3 regions of the Streptomyces sp. NPDC025638 genome follow, and region 3 is predicted to be linked to each of the others. Evidence: riboswitches for the same ligand, from Rfam matches in the RefSeq annotation. Region 3 holds a riboswitch; each other region holds the start of a gene.

Region 1 (4,934 bases), on a different contig from region 3:
AGCAGCAGACGCCGCTGCTTCGCCGTCGTCTGTTCCGACCACGGCACCGCCTACGGCGACGACGGATACACCGGCCACCGCCTCGGCCACGAGTCCGTCTGGACCGTGCCCTACGCCCACTTCTTCCTGGACCCCGCATCCCGCCCGACGGAGGCCGCCCGATGATCACCGCCGAGCAGACGACGGCGACCAGCCCCTACCAGAGCTACGTGTACGCCTACCCCCACAAGACCGCCTACCGCCGGCTCCACGACCGCCCCCTGCTGAACACCCTCTGGGCGGCCGAGCCCAAGGACACCCTCTCCCTCTACCTCCACATCCCCTTCTGCGAAGTCCGCTGCGGTTTCTGCAACCTCTTCACCCGCATCGGCGCCCCCGACGGCCTGACCGGCACCTACCTGGACGCGCTGGAGCGCCAGGCGGGGGCCGTACGCGAAGCGCTCGGGGACACGGACGAGGTCCGCTTCGCCACGGCGGCCTTCGGCGGCGGCACCCCGACCTTCCTCACCGCAACCGAGCTCGAACGGCTGTGTGACATCGCCGAACACCGCATGGGCGCCGACCTGAGCGCCGTCCCGCTGTCGGTCGAGGCTTCCCCGGCCACCGCCACCGCCGACCGGCTCACGGTCCTCGCCGACCGCGGCACCACACGGCTGAGCCTGGGCGTGCAGAGCTTCGTCGACTCCGAGGCCCGTGCCGCCGTACGCCCACAGCGCCGCGCCGACGTGGAGTCGGCCCTCGCCCGCATCCGCGACGCAGGCATTCCCGTCCTCAACATCGACCTCATCTACGGCATCGACGGCCAGACGGAACGGACCTGGCTGCACTCCCTGGACGCGGCCCTCGCCTGGCGTCCCGAGGAGCTCTACCTCTACCCCCTCTACGTCCGCCCCCTGACCGGCCTGGGCCGACGCGGCAGCGGCCCCGACCCCGCCTGGGACGAACAGCGGCTGCGCCTGTACCGCGCCGGCCGCGACCACCTCCTCGCGCACGGCTACACCCAGCAGTCCATGCGCATGTTCCGCCGCACCGACGCCCCGCTCCAGGGCGCTGACGACTACGCCTGCCAGACCGACGGGATGATCGGCCTCGGCTGCGGCGCCCGCTCCTACACATCAGGTCTGCACTACTCCTTCGACTACGCCGTGGACATGCACGAGATACGCGCGATCATCGACGACTACGTGTCCCGCCCGGCCGCCGACTTCGCGCACGCCGAGTACGGCCGTCCCATCGACACCGACGAGGCCCGCCGCCGGCACCTCCTGCAGTCCCTGCTCCAGGCCGAGGGCCTGCGCCTCGACGACTACCGTGCCCGCTTCGGCACCACCCCCGCCGACCACTTCGGCCCCGAACTCGCCCGCTTCGCCGACCGGGGCTGGCTGACCGACGACCGCGCCGCCCTCAGGCTCACCCCCGAGGGGCTCGCCCACTCCGACGCGATCGGCCCCGACCTGTTCTCCCCGGCGGTCCGGGCCGCCATGGCCGCCTACGAGAGGAAGTGACCGGCCCGCCATGGACCTCACCCTCCTCTACCGTGGCCCCCTCGCCTCCTGCGACTACGACTGCCCCTACTGCCCCTTCGCCAAGCGGCGCGACACCGGCGCCCAACTGCGCGCGGACCGCGCCTCCTTGGAGCGCTTCGCCGCCTGGGCCCGGCAGCAGACCGGCGACCGCCTGTCCATCCTGTTCACTCCGTGGGGAGAGGGCCTGGTCCGCTCCTGGTACCGGCGCACCCTCGCCGACCTGTCCCACCTGCCGCACATCCGGCGCGTGGCGATCCAGACCAACCTCAGCTGCCGTACCGACTGGCTCGCCGAGGCCGACCGCGACACGCTGGCCCTGTGGTGCACCTACCACCCCGGACAGACGCCGTACGACCGCTTCCTCACCAAATGCCGCGAACTGACCGAGCGCGGCATCCGCTTCAGCGTCGGCATCGTCGGCCTGCCCGACCATCTCGACACGGCCCGGCGCCTGCGCGCCGACCTGCCCGAGCACGTCTACCTGTGGGTCAACGCCGCCGAGGGGCACACCTACACCGACGCGGAGGCCGACCGGTGGACGGCCCTGGACCCGCTCTTCCCGTACAGCCGGCACCCGCACACCAGCGCGGGACTGCCCTGCCGCACCGGCGACTCCGTGATCTCCGTCGACGGCGAAGGCACCGTCCGCCGCTGCCACTTCGTGCCCACCCCGCTCGGCAACCTCTACGACGGCTCCTACCGCACCGCCCTGCGCCCCCGCGCCTGCCCACTCGCCGTCTGCGACTGCCACATCGGCTATGTGCACCTGGAGACACTGCCGCTGTACGACGTCTTCGCGGGCGGCGTCCTGGAGCGCGTCCCGGCCACGCTCCCCGCGACCCCGATCCTCCACCTGTCAAACCTGACGGGGAGTTGATCCACGCCCGCACCGTCGGACCGCCCGCCGGGAGAGGAAGATCACGCCTGGTGGGTGCGGTCTTGGCCATGCTCCCGACACGCGGTACCGTCGGTTCGATATCGACGACGGCGAGACGGAAGCCGGTGGGAATCCGGCACGGTCGCGCCACTGTATGCGAAGGGCCCCTGGGGCGTTTCGTGAGTCAGACCCGTGGCCGTCGTCCAGTGCACCACCGAGATGGGACGCGAACTCCCAGAGGAGGCCCTGCCATGGCGCAGACCGTCGCCCAGCCGACAGCCACCACCCCCGTCGTTCCCGCCACGCTGCCGCTGAAGGCGATAGCACCCTGGGCGGTCTTCTTCGGCATCCTGATGCTGGTCCTGCTGTACTTCGTCGGCGCCGAGCAGGGCGCCACCTCCGTGTTCAACGGCACGGACGTCCACGAGTGGGTGCACGACGCCCGCCATCTGCTCGGCTTCCCCTGCCACTGACGCGAGGGGCGCCGCACAACCATGAACTCCACAACCGTAAGAAACCTCCTCGTGCGGGGCATGCTCGCCGGCCTGGCCGCCGGCGTGCTCGCCCTCGTCGTCGCCTACTTCCTCGGTGAGCCGAGTGTCGACAACGCGATCAGCTTCGAGGAGGCGCACTCGCACGAGCACGAGATGGAGGTCGTCTCCCGCTCCCTGCAGTCCACCGCCGGACTCGCCACCGGCGTCCTGGTCTACGGGGTCGCCTTCGGCGGCATCGCGGCGCTCGCGTTCTGCTTCGCGCTCGGCCGTGTCGGCCGGTTCAGCCCCCGGGCGACCGCGCTGTTGCTGTCCGGCTGCGCACTGCTCGCCGTGTACGTCGTGCCGTTCCTCAAGTACCCCGCCAATCCGCCCTCCGTGGGCGACCCCGACACCATCAGCAAGCGCACCACCCTGTACTTCCTGATGACGGCGCTCAGCGTCCTCCTCGCGATCGCCGCCACCATCCTGGGCAAGCGGTTCGCGCCCTCGCTGGGCACCTGGTACGCGACGGTCGCCGCGATGGCGGCCTTCACCGTCGCCATCGGGCTCGCGTTCGCGTTCCTGCCCGTCATCAACGAGGTACCGAAGGACTTCCCGGCGACCCTGCTGTGGCGGTTCCGGCTCTCCGCGCTGGCCATTCAGACGGTGCTGTGGGTCGGATTCGGCCTCGTCTTCGGCGAGTTGGCCGAGCGGATGCTCAATCCCAAGCCCGCGACAGCCGCGACCCCGCGGACGGTTCCAGCCGCGCACTGATCCCTTCAGGACACAAGAGGGCCCTTCGGCACCATCCGGGGGCCCTCTCGCGACGTCGTGCGGCACGGAGCTGGTAGAAGCGGATCCCGCCTGCCTGCGCCGGCTCAGCGGTCCGGCTGAGGGCGGACGGTCAGGATTACGACGGGGACTTTTCCGTCGCCCCCGGCTGGAAGGCGGGCGGCTTCGCGGCTTGGGGTGTGACCGGGCCCCGTGAGGTCGTCTGCCCCTGCGGCAGTCCCAGGGAGCTGCTGCTGACCATCGCCTCCGCCGAGTGGGGAGGCGTCCGCAGCAGTTGGACCCCGCTCGAAGACCGCCCGCGGGTGGGTACGTACGGCCTGAACGTACCCACCCGGGTGAGCGTCGGCAGAGGTGGCCACCTCGACGTCTTCGTCTGCTCGGCCGATCCCACCCATGGCCACGAGCCCAGCCTCCAGTAGGGAGTTGGGGGCCGCCGTTCGGCAGGTCGACCGTTCACGGCTATTGACTCCGCGTGCAACAGTGGCGATCCTCGTCGGCATATCTTGCGCGGGTCATGTCAAGTTGGGTGGGTCTGCTGGCCACGGCCCGGCTCGTCGGCCGCGCTTCCCCCGACCGAGGGACGTGGTGTGTGACCGTGACCGGACGCCCGTACCGCAGACGCAAAGACGTCACCGTGGTCTCGCTGCTCCTCCTCGTACTGGCCGCAGTCCTTGGCCCCACCCCGAGTTCGGCGGCGGGCAACGACTGGTGGGTTCCGACCGCACGACCCACGCCGGACTCCCAGATCAATGTCACCGGCGAGCCGTTCACCGGCACCGACGCCACGGGCGACGTGCGCGGGTTCGTCGACGCCCACGACCACCTGTTCGCCAACGAGGCCTTCGGCGGGCGGCTCATCTGCGGCAAGACGTTCTCCGAGGCCGGGATCGCCGACGCGCTCAAGGACTGTCCCGAGCACTACCCCGACGGCTCCCTCGCGATCTTCGACTTCATCACCAAGGGCGGTGACGGCAGACACGACCCGGTCGGCTGGCCCACGTTCAAGGACTGGCCGGCGCACGACTCGCTGACGCACCAGCAGAACTACTACGCCTGGGTGGAACGGGCCTGGCGCGGCGGCCAGCGGGTGCTCGTCAACGACCTCGTCACCAACGGTGTCATCTGCTCGGTCTACTTCTTCAAGGACCGCAGCTGCGACGAGATGACGTCGATCCGACTGCAGGCGAGGATGACGTACGACCTGCAGGCCTACATCGACAAGATGTACGGCGGCCCGGGCAAGGGCTGGTTCAGGATCGTCACCGA
Region 2 (4,934 bases), on a different contig from region 3:
CCGGCTCAGATAGAGCCGCGCCTCGGGGGAGTTGATGTGCTTGTACAGGGTCAGCACCAGGTTGTTGGCCACGATCGAGTCGCCCGTCGCGAAGAACGCGACCAGACGCCCGATCAGATGCTGCTCACCCGGCGTCAGCTTCGCGAGGTCGGCGACGTCCGAGTGGAGGTCGACCTCCTCCACGGTCCAGGTGTTCTTGATCGCGTCCCGGTAGCGCTCGTAGAAGTCGGGGTAGCGCATCGGGCGGAGAGTCAGCTCGAAGCCCGGGTCGAGCAGGTTGGTGTTACGGCTGGACATTACTGGCAGGCCTCGCAGGACTCGGGGTTCTCAAGGGAGCAGGCGACGGCGTCGGGGTCGGCGACCTGCTGGACGGGGATGGACGCCGGCGTCTGCGCCTGGGCGGCGCGGGCGATGCGGGTCGCCGGGCGCGAGCGCAGGTAGTACGTCGTCTTCAGACCCTGCTTCCAGGCGTACGCGTACATCGAGGAGAGCTTGCCGATGGTCGGCGTCTCCATGAAGAGGTTCAGGGACTGCGACTGGTCGAGGAACGGGGTCCGGTCCGCGGCCATGTCGATCAGCCCGCGCTGCGGGATCTCCCACGCCGTGCGGTACAACGCCCGTACGTCGGCCGGGATCCACGCGAAGTCCTGCACCGAGCCGCCCGAGTCGCGCAGCGCCTCACGGGTGCGGGCGTCCCAGACGCCCAGCTCCTTGAGGTCCTTCACCAGGTACGAGTTGACCTGGAGGAACTCGCCCGACAGGGTCTCGCGCTTGAAGAGGTTGGAGACCTGCGGCTCGATGCACTCGTACACGCCCGCGATCGAGGCGATGGTGGCCGTCGGCGCGATGGCCAGGAGCAGCGAGTTGCGCATGCCGACGGCGGCGATCCGCTCGCTCAGCGCCGCCCAGCGCTCCGGCCAGGCGAGCTCGACGCGGTAGTGGTCGGGGTGCAGCACGCCCCGGGCCGTACGGGTCTTCTCCCAGGCCGGCAGCGGGCCGTTGCGTTCGGCCAGGTCGGCGGAGGCCTCGTACGCGGCGAGCATGATGCGCTCGGCGATCCGGGTCGACAGGGCGCGTGCCTCGGGCGAGTCGAACGGCAGCCGCAGCTTGAAGAAGACGTCCTGCAGGCCCATCGCACCGAGGCCGACGGGACGCCACTTGGCGTTGGACCGGCCGGCCTGCTCGGTCGGGTAGAAGTTGATGTCGACGACACGGTCGAGGAAGGTGACGGCCGTGCGGACCGTCTCGTCCAGCCGCTCCCAGTCGATGTCGCCGTCGACGACGAACGCGCCGAGGTTGACCGACCCCAGGTTGCAGACCGCAGTCTCCCCGTCGTCGGTGACCTCCAGGATCTCCGTGCAGAGGTTGGAGGAGTGGACGACGTGGCCCGGCTCGGCCGTCTGGTTGGCGGTGCGGTTGGCGGCGTCCTTGAAGGTCATCCAGCCGTTGCCGGTCTGCGCCAGGGTGCGCATCATGCGGCCGTAGAGGTCACGGGCGGGGATGGTCTTCTTCGCGAGCCCGTCCGCCTCCGCCTTGCGGTACACGGCGTCGAACTCCGCGCCCCACAGGTCGACCAGCTGCGGCACGTCCGACGGGGAGAACAGCGACCACTGCTCGTCGGCGTCGACCCGGCGCATGAACTCGTCCGGGATCCAGTGCGCGAGGTTGAGGTTGTGCGTACGGCGGGCGTCCTCGCCGGTGTTGTCGCGCAGCTCCAGGAACTCCTCGAGGTCGGAGTGCCAGGTCTCCAGGTAGACCGCGGCCGCGCCCTTGCGCCGGCCGCCCTGGTTCACGGCGGCGACGGAGGCGTCGAGGGTCTTGAGGAACGGGACGATGCCGTTGGAGTGCCCGTTGGTGCCGCGGATCAGCGAACCACGGCTGCGGATGCGGGAGTACGACAGCCCGATGCCGCCGGCGTGCTTCGAGAGGCGGGCCACCTGGTGGTAGCGGTCGTAGATGGAGTCCAGCTCGTCCAGTGGGGAGTCGAGGAGGTAGCAGGACGACATCTGGGGGTGCCGCGTGCCGGAGTTGAAGAGCGTGGGGGAGGAGGGCAGATAGTCGAGGCGGCTCATGAGCGCGTAGAGCGCGGCGACTTCGTCGACGGAACGGGCGGAGTCGTCCTCGGCGAGACCCGCGGCGACCCGCAGCATGAAGTGCTGGGGCGTCTCGACGGCCTTGCGGGTGATGGGGTGGCGCAGCAGGTAGCGGCTGTGCAGGGTGCGCAGGCCGAAGTAGCCAAAGCGGTCGTCGGCGGCCGCGTCGACCAGCGAGTCGAGCCGCTCGGCGTGCAGTCGTACGAACGCGGCGGTGCGGTCGGCGATCAGCCCCTCGCGGTGCCCCACGGCGACGGACCCGGTGAAGGACGTCACGCCCTGCGAGGCGGCCTCGGCGCGGATGGAGAGGGTCAGCAGCCTGGCGGCCAGCCGGGAGTAGGCCGGGTCCTCGGAGATGAGGCCGGCGGCCGCCTCCGTGGCCAGCTCGCGCAGCTCCGACTCGTCCGCCCGGGCGGAGCGGCCGCGCAGCGCGGCGGCGGCGACCCGGCCGGGGTCGGCGTCGGGCAGGTCGGCGGTCAGCTCGGTCAGGGTCCGCAGCAGCGCGGCACCGGGACCGTCGGTCTCCAGGCGTGTCGCTGAAGCCGGTTCGGCTGGCGCGATGGTCACGTGGGGCTCTCCCAGGCTCGGCACGGGGGCCTTGCGCAGGGCAGGGGGCGGCACACGAGCGCACGCGGCGTCGCGTCCACCGGCCCACTCCACGAGGCCCGGACGTCGGGGCACCCGGATTGGACGGCCGGGCGCACTGTCGGCAGGTCCTCGGACTGACGCGAGCGCGCATCACCCCCGGGGGGCGGATACGCGCAAGTACACCGTTGCGGGACAGTTCCGGATTCGCACCGGATTCCCCTGCGGCGACAGCGAGCATGAGCATACATCTAGTGCCGGGTGCTCGCGTCACCCCCAGATGTTGTGTCGTGGCGGTGTCAGAGTGTCAACTCGTAGGTGAGGAGAGTGATGTCGTCGAGGTGGGGGAGGGGATTCCAGTCCCGCTCGGGTGTGCGCACGAAGCCCATGCGTTCGTAGATGCGATGGGCGGCCCGCATGGAGCGCTGGCTGGACAACACGATCCGTACGCAGCCCGGCGTGGCCCGTGCGCGATCGACACAGGCGCGCACCAGAGCCTCCCCGACGCCGCGGCTGCGTGCCGCGTGGCCGACCGCGAGCATCCGTATCTCGGCCTCTCCGGCGCGGGCGATGTCGGCCATGGGCCCGCCTGCCGGCACGAAGGTGACGCCGCCGAGCACTTCGCCGTCCGCCACGGCGACCAGCACCTCCGCGGCGGCCGCGCGCTTGGCCACGTCCCTGAGCTCGCCGAGGTAACCGTCGCTCTCCCCGAAGTCGAGGAGGCCGTCCTGGAGATAGGCCTGGGCCGTGATCTCGCCCAGGGTGCCGTACTCGTCCGGAGCCGTCCGCCTGATCTCGATGTCCATGGGACCGAGTGTGCAGGACGGGTACGACAACGGGCCGCCGGATTTTCTCCGACGGCCCGTTCTTGTCCGCTCAGTGACCGGCGTCCTCAGTGGCCGGCGTCCGCGGTCGCCGGCGGCAGCTCAACCTGGACGCCCGGGTCGCCGGCGTCCGCCGTGTAGTCCGCCGGGCTGGTCTCGTCGACGCCCTCGGGGGCCTTCAGCGCCTTCAGTACGAAGGTCAGCACCACCGTGACGGCCACGTTGAGCACGAAGGCGGTGAGGCCGATGTAGCCGATCTCCCCGATGCCCGGGATCTCCTTGGCCGAGCCGCCGAAGTGCTTCTGCGTCGGCGAGGCGACGCCGTACGCGGCGACGGTGCCGTACACCATGCCGACCGCCCAGCCCGCGAGCAGCGCCCAGCGGTGGAACCAGCGGGTGAACAGGCCGCCGACCAGGGCCGGGAAGGTCTGCAGGATCCAGATGCCGCCGAGCAACTGGAAGTTGATGGCGACCGTCTTGTCCATCGTCAGGACGAAGACCAGGGCGCCCACCTTCACCAGGAGGGAGACCAGCTTGGAGACCTTGGTCTCCTGCGCGGGTGTGGCGTCCGGCCTGATGAAGTCCTTGTAGATGTTGCGGGTGAACAGGTTCGCGGCCGCGATGGACATGATGGCCGCGGGCACGAGGGCGCCGATGCCGATCGCCGCGAAGGCCACGCCCGCGAACCAGTCCGGGAACATGTTCTCGAACAGCTGCGGGATGGCCAGCTGGCCGTTCTGCACCTTGACGCCCGCCGCGATCGCCATGAAGCCCAGCAGGGCCAGCAGGCCGAGCATCAGGGAGTACAGCGGCAGGATCGTGGTGTTGCGGCGGATCACGTCACGGCTCTTCGAGGAGAGCGTCGCGGTGATCGAGTGCGGGTACATGAAGAGCGCGAGCGCGGAGCCCAGGGCCAGCGTGACGTAGGTCCACTGGCCGGCCTCCGGCGGGGTGAGGGCGCCGCGCGGCTTGCCGGTCGCCGGGTTGACCTGGCTGAACGCCTCGCCCGCCTTGGTGAAGATGTTGTCGAAGCCGCCCAGCTTGATGGGGATGTAGATGATCGCCACCGCGATGACGATGTAGATCAGCGCGTCCTTCACGAACGCGATCAGGGCGGGCGCGCGCAGGCCCGAGGAGTAGGTGTACGCGGCCAGCACGCCGAAGGCGATCAGCAGCGGCAGGTCCTTCACGAACCAGTGGGTGCTCTCGCCGCCGCCGACGCCCATCACGTCGAGGACGGCCTGGATGCCGACCAGTTGGAGCGCGATGTACGGCATCGTCGCCAGGATTCCGGTGACCGCCACCGCCAGCGACAGGCCCTTCGAGCCGAAGCGGCCGCGCACGAAGTCCGAGGTCGTCACATAGCCGTGCCGGTGGGACACCGACCACAGGCGCGGGAGGAACATGAAGATCAGCGGGTAGACGAGGATCG
Region 3 (4,934 bases):
TGGTCGAGGGAGGTGCCGTAGGTGAGGGTGCCGTGGTTCTGGAGGAGACAGCCCGAGCGGTCGGCGAGGGCCTGGAGCATGTTCTCGGCCAACTCGTCGGTGCCGTACGTCGCATAGGGGGCAACCCTGACGGGGCCGCCGAGGGCGCCGGTCATGTAGTGGATCGACGGGAGTTCGGTGACGAGCGTCGAGACGGCGGTCGCGTGGACGGCGTGGGTGTGCACGACGGCGCGGGCGTCGGTGGTGCGGTAGACGGCGAGATGCATGGGCAGCTCGCTGGTCGGGACGAGGGTGCCGAGCACCTGCCGCCTGGCGAGGTCCACCCCGGTCACGTCGTCCGGCGTCAGCCGGTCGTAGGGCACGCCCGACGGCGTGACCAGCACGGTGTCGCCGACGCGCACGGACACATTGCCGGAGGTGCCGACGACCAGGCCGTCGGACACGGTCCGGCGGGCTGTCGCGACGAGCGCCTCCCAGGCGTGCGCCTCCCCGTCGGACACAGACCTCCTCCGTACCTCCGGCACAAGCGGTGTGCCCTCCCGGTCATCCCGTTCGTCCCGCTGGTCCCGCCGCTGCTCAGCCATGCGGCGATCCTGCCAGCCGGCGCCCCGGCGTCCACGGCGGGCCTGCCGAAGGGACACGACGTCCCGTCCCACCAGGCCGTCTGCCGGGTGACCAAAGTCTCTTCGACGGGCCGTTGAACCGGCTGAGGTCGTCCGCCCGGGGCAACTGGTCAAGGGGCGTCTGGGCCGCCGGGCCGGAGCGGGCCGCACTGGAGCGGCGACCCCTCGTTTGCGACACCCCGAGTCCTGCCTCAGTTCACCTTCCGTTCACCCAGGTTGCCTACGGTCAACCAGCCAATGACGTCCTCTGAACGATTGCCTGGGTAAATGGAAAACTTCTCGCTGATCCTCGCGATTGTGGTGGTAACCGCACTCGCGTTTGATTTCACGAACGGTTTCCACGACACCGCCAACGCGATGGCCACGACCATCTCGACCGGTGCGCTCAAGCCCAAGGTCGCGGTGGCCATGTCCGCCGCGCTCAACCTTGTAGGCGCCTTCCTCTCCGTGGAGGTCGCCAACACGATCTCCAAGGGTCTCGTCGACGAGACCGGCATCCGTCCCGAGGTCATCTTCGCCGCCCTGGTCGGCGCGATCCTCTGGAACCTGCTGACCTGGCTGGTCGGGCTCCCGTCCAGCTCCTCGCATGCCCTGATGGGTGGTCTGATCGGCGCGACGATCGCGTCGGCCGGCACCGGCGCCGTCCACGGCGACGTGCTCGTCACCAAGGTCCTGATCCCGGCCGTCGCGGCCCCGATCGTCGCCGGCGTGGCCGCCATGCTCGCCACGAGGTTCTCCTACGGGCTGAGCAAGGACGCCGACAGCGCGGCCACCCGCAAGGGCTACCGCGCCGGCCAGATCGCCTCCGCCGGTCTCGTCTCCCTCGCCCACGGCACCAACGACGCGCAGAAGACGATGGGCATCATCACCCTCGCGCTGATCGCCGGCGGCGCCATCGCCCCCGACTCCAACCCTCCCGTCTGGGTGATCCTCTCCGCCGGCCTCGCCATCGCGCTCGGCACCTACATCGGCGGCTGGCGCATCATCCGCACCATGGGCAAGGGCCTGACCGACCTTCAGCCGCAGCAGGGCTTCTCCGCCCAGACCAGCGCCGCGACGGTCATCCTGGCCTCCTCCCACCTGGGCTTCTCCCTCTCCACCACGCACGCCGTCTCCGGCTCCGTGATGGGCGCGGGCATGGGCCGCAAGGGCGGCGTGGTCCGCTGGTCCACCGCGACCCGCATGGTCGTGGCCTGGGCGCTGACCCTGCCGGCGGCCGCCCTGGTCGCTGCGCTCGCGGAGTCCGTGACCGACCTGGGCAACTGGGGCACCGCGGTCGTCGCCGTCTTCCTGATCGCCTCCAGCGCCGCGATCTGGAAGCTCTCGCGTCGCCTGGTGGTCGACCACAGCAACGTCAACGACACCGAGGAGCCGGCCGGTGTGGTGACCACGGCGATGGCCGCCGTGACGCCGCCCCCGGCGGGCACCGTGACCGAGGACCTGACGGCCACCATCCCGTCCCCCGCGACCGCCCCCGCCACCGACCCGGCCGCCCCTCCGGCCGCCACCGTCTGACCCCGAGACCCGGTTACTAAGGAAGCATCACCATGAAGATCGACTGGGCAGCCCTCGGCTCCGTCTTCGGCGTCAGCCTCGTGGTCACCGTGGGCCTCGTGGCCCTGTTCACCCTGGGCGTCAAGGGCCTCGCGCACCGCGAGCGCGCCACGGCCCAGGGCGGCTCCGCCCCCCTCGCGGTCACCGGAGCGTACGTCTGCTTCGCGGCCTGCGCGGCGGCGGTGGCGTACGGCATCTACCTGATCATGGCCAAGGCCTGACCCCGGCCCAGCTCATGGCCAAGGCCTGACCGAGCTTTACCGGGCTCCTCCCCGATACTTCGGGGAGGAGCCTTTTCGCGTGCCCCCACACCCGCCCGCGCAGCGCCGGTGTGGGTCTCAGCACACTCTCCCCTTGCAGGTCAACGGCAAGTTGACGGCCCTTCCGGGGGCGTGGTGGACTGCCGGAGCCATGTACGGCGGCAAGGGAGGAAGCCGGTGTGAATCCGGCGCGGTCCCGCCACTGTCACCGGGGAAGAACTCTCCGGAAGCCAGGAACTCCCACCGCCGGTCTCGTCGAACCAGGGCGCGGACACCCTGAGTGAGGACATATCGCCATGCTCGGCTGCCGATTGAGGTACAGCACCAGGTCGCTGCTCGACCCCACGGCCGGCTGAGCCGATGCGTGCCGATCGCGTCTTCGCGTACGGCGCCTCCGCCGGCCTCCTCGGTGACCTTCTCCTGGGCGATCCACGCCGCGGGCATCCGGTCGCCGCGTTCGGGCGTGCGGCGAGTGCCGTGGAGCGGGTGCTGTGGCGGGACCACCGCGGCTGGGGCGCCCTGCACACCGCCGCGTGCGTCGGTGGGGCCGTGGCCCTCGGCGCCCTCGCCCGCCGAGCCGTACGTCCCTCCCCCACCGCCTCCGTCGCGCTCACCGCTGCCGCCACCTGGGCCGTGGTCGGGGGGACTTCGCTCGCCCGGGAGGCCCGGGCCGTCGGGCGTGCCCTGGAGGCGGGCGACGTGGCAGGGGCCCGTGCCCGGCTGCCTCACCTCTGCGGACGCGATCCGCAGGCGCTCGACACCGACGGGATCGCCCGGGCCGTGGTCGAGTCCGTCGCGGAGAACACGTCCGACGCCGTCGTAGGGGCGCTGGTGTGGGGCGCCGTGGGCGGCGTGCCCGGACTGCTCGGGTTCCGCGCGGTCAACACCCTTGACGCCATGGTCGGGCACAAGTCCGCCCGGTACCGGCGCTACGGGTGGGCCTCCGCCCGGCTCGACGACGTCGCCGGATGGCCGGGGGCCCGCCTCACCGCCGTACTGGCCGCCGCCGCGGGCCCGGATCCGGGCGGCGCCCTGCGTGCCTGGCGGGCCGACGCACGCCGGCATCCCAGCCCCAACGCCGGTCCCGTCGAGGCCTCCTTCGCGGGGGCCCTGGGCGTGCGGCTCGGCGGAACCCTCTCCTACGGAGGGCGGGTCGAGCACCGGCCCGTGCTCAACGGTGGCGGCCGCGCCGTGGCCACCGAGGACATCGACCGGGCCGTACGGCTCTCCCGTCGGGTCGGTCTGCTCGCGCTCGGCGTCGGGGTCGCCGCGCGCGCCGTCGTAAGCAAGGCAAAGGGGGGCACGTCATGAACGGTGGTCTGCTCGTCGCCGGCACCACCTCCGACGCGGGCAAGAGCGTCGTGACGGCGGGGATCTGCCGGTGGCTGGTGCGACAGGGCGTCAAGGTCGCGCCCTTCAAGGCGCAGAACATGTCCCTCAACTCGTTCGTGACGCGCGAGGGCGCCGAGATCGGACGGGCGCAGGCCATGCAGGCCCAGGCGTGCCGGGTGGAGCCCAGCGCGCTGATGAATCCCGTGCTGCTCAAGCCCGGTGGTGAGCAGAGCAGCCAAGTCGTGCTGCTGGGGAAGCCGGTGGGCGAGTTGAGCGCCCGCGGCTATCACGGGGGCCGGCAGCAGAGACTTCTCGGAACCGTTCTCGACTGTCTCGCCGAATTGCGGGGCACGTATGACGCGGTGATCTGTGAGGGGGCCGGCTCTCCCGCCGAGATCAATCTGCGGCGGACCGACATCGTGAACATGGGGATCGCGCGCAATGCCCGGCTGCCCGTGCTCGTCGTCGGCGACATCGACCGCGGGGGCGTCTTCGCCTCCTTCTTCGGGACCGTGGCCCTGCTCTCGCCCGAGGACCAGGAACTGGTCGCCGGATTCCTCGTGAACAAGTTCCGTGGGGACGTGTCCCTGCTGGAGCCGGGGCTCGACATGCTGCACGGGCTCACCGGGCGGCACACCTACGGAGTGCTGCCGTTCCGGCACGGGCTCGGCATCGACGAGGAGGACGGGCTCCGCGTCTCGCTGCGCGGCACCGTGCGCGAGTCGTCCGTCGCGCCGCCCGTCGGTAAGGACGTGCTGCGGGTCGCCGTCTGCGCGATCCCGCTCATGTCCAACTTCACCGATGTGGACGCCCTGGCCGCCGAGCCCGGTGTCGTCGTGCGGTTCGTGGACCGGCCGGAGGAACTCGCCGACGCCGACCTCGTCGTGATCCCGGGCACCCGGGGCACGGTCCGGGCGCTGGAGTGGCTGCGGGAGCGGGGACTGACGGACGCCATCATCACAAGGGCTCACGAGGGCCGGCCCGTTCTCGGCATCTGCGGCGGCTTCCAGGTGCTCGGCGAGCACATCGAGGACGACGTCGAGAGCCGCGAGGGGCACGTGGACGGGCTCGGGATCCTGCCCGTGCGGGTGCGGTTCGCCAGGGAGAAGACCCTCACCCGGCCCGTCGGCGAAGCCCTCGGCGAGCACGTCGAGGGGTACGAGAT

What was found. A riboswitch is a leader RNA that binds a small molecule or an ion and turns the genes downstream of it on or off. The one in region 3 is predicted to bind cobalamin.
Region 1: linked by a shared signal. The riboswitch ahead of ACZ4EG_RS08500 (CbtB domain-containing protein) and the one ahead of ACZ4EG_RS16615 (cobalamin biosynthesis protein) in region 3 are both predicted to bind cobalamin.
Region 2: linked by a shared signal. The riboswitch ahead of ACZ4EG_RS25415 (ribonucleoside-diphosphate reductase subunit alpha) and the one ahead of ACZ4EG_RS16615 (cobalamin biosynthesis protein) in region 3 are both predicted to bind cobalamin.

Annotation. Positions count from the first base shown of each region.
Region 1 is NZ_JBVHLX010000003.1:109,482-114,415, reverse strand. It holds gene ACZ4EG_RS08515 (STM4013/SEN3800 family hydrolase) at 1-165, shown strand, start outside; gene ACZ4EG_RS08510 (STM4012 family radical SAM protein) at 162-1,505, shown strand; gene ACZ4EG_RS08505 (STM4011 family radical SAM protein) at 1,516-2,403, shown strand; cobalamin riboswitch at 2,469-2,619, shown strand; gene ACZ4EG_RS08500 (CbtB domain-containing protein) at 2,655-2,876, shown strand; gene ACZ4EG_RS08495 (CbtA family protein) at 2,898-3,650, shown strand; gene ACZ4EG_RS08490 (hypothetical protein) at 3,848-4,087, shown strand; gene ACZ4EG_RS08485 (galactose-binding domain-containing protein) at 4,258-4,934, shown strand, end outside.
Region 2 is NZ_JBVHLX010000010.1:112,833-117,766, reverse strand. It holds gene ACZ4EG_RS25420 (ribonucleotide-diphosphate reductase subunit beta) at 1-297, opposite strand, end outside; gene ACZ4EG_RS25415 (ribonucleoside-diphosphate reductase subunit alpha) at 297-2,660, opposite strand; cobalamin riboswitch at 2,785-2,925, opposite strand; gene ACZ4EG_RS25410 (GNAT family N-acetyltransferase) at 2,978-3,484, opposite strand; gene mctP (monocarboxylate uptake permease MctP) at 3,571-4,934, opposite strand, start outside.
Region 3 is NZ_JBVHLX010000005.1:552,761-557,694, reverse strand. It holds gene ACZ4EG_RS16630 (class II aldolase/adducin family protein) at 1-584, opposite strand, end outside; gene ACZ4EG_RS16625 (inorganic phosphate transporter) at 891-2,138, shown strand; gene ACZ4EG_RS16620 (hypothetical protein) at 2,171-2,398, shown strand; cobalamin riboswitch at 2,557-2,696, shown strand; gene ACZ4EG_RS16615 (cobalamin biosynthesis protein) at 2,798-3,748, shown strand; gene ACZ4EG_RS16610 (cobyric acid synthase) at 3,745-4,934, shown strand, end outside.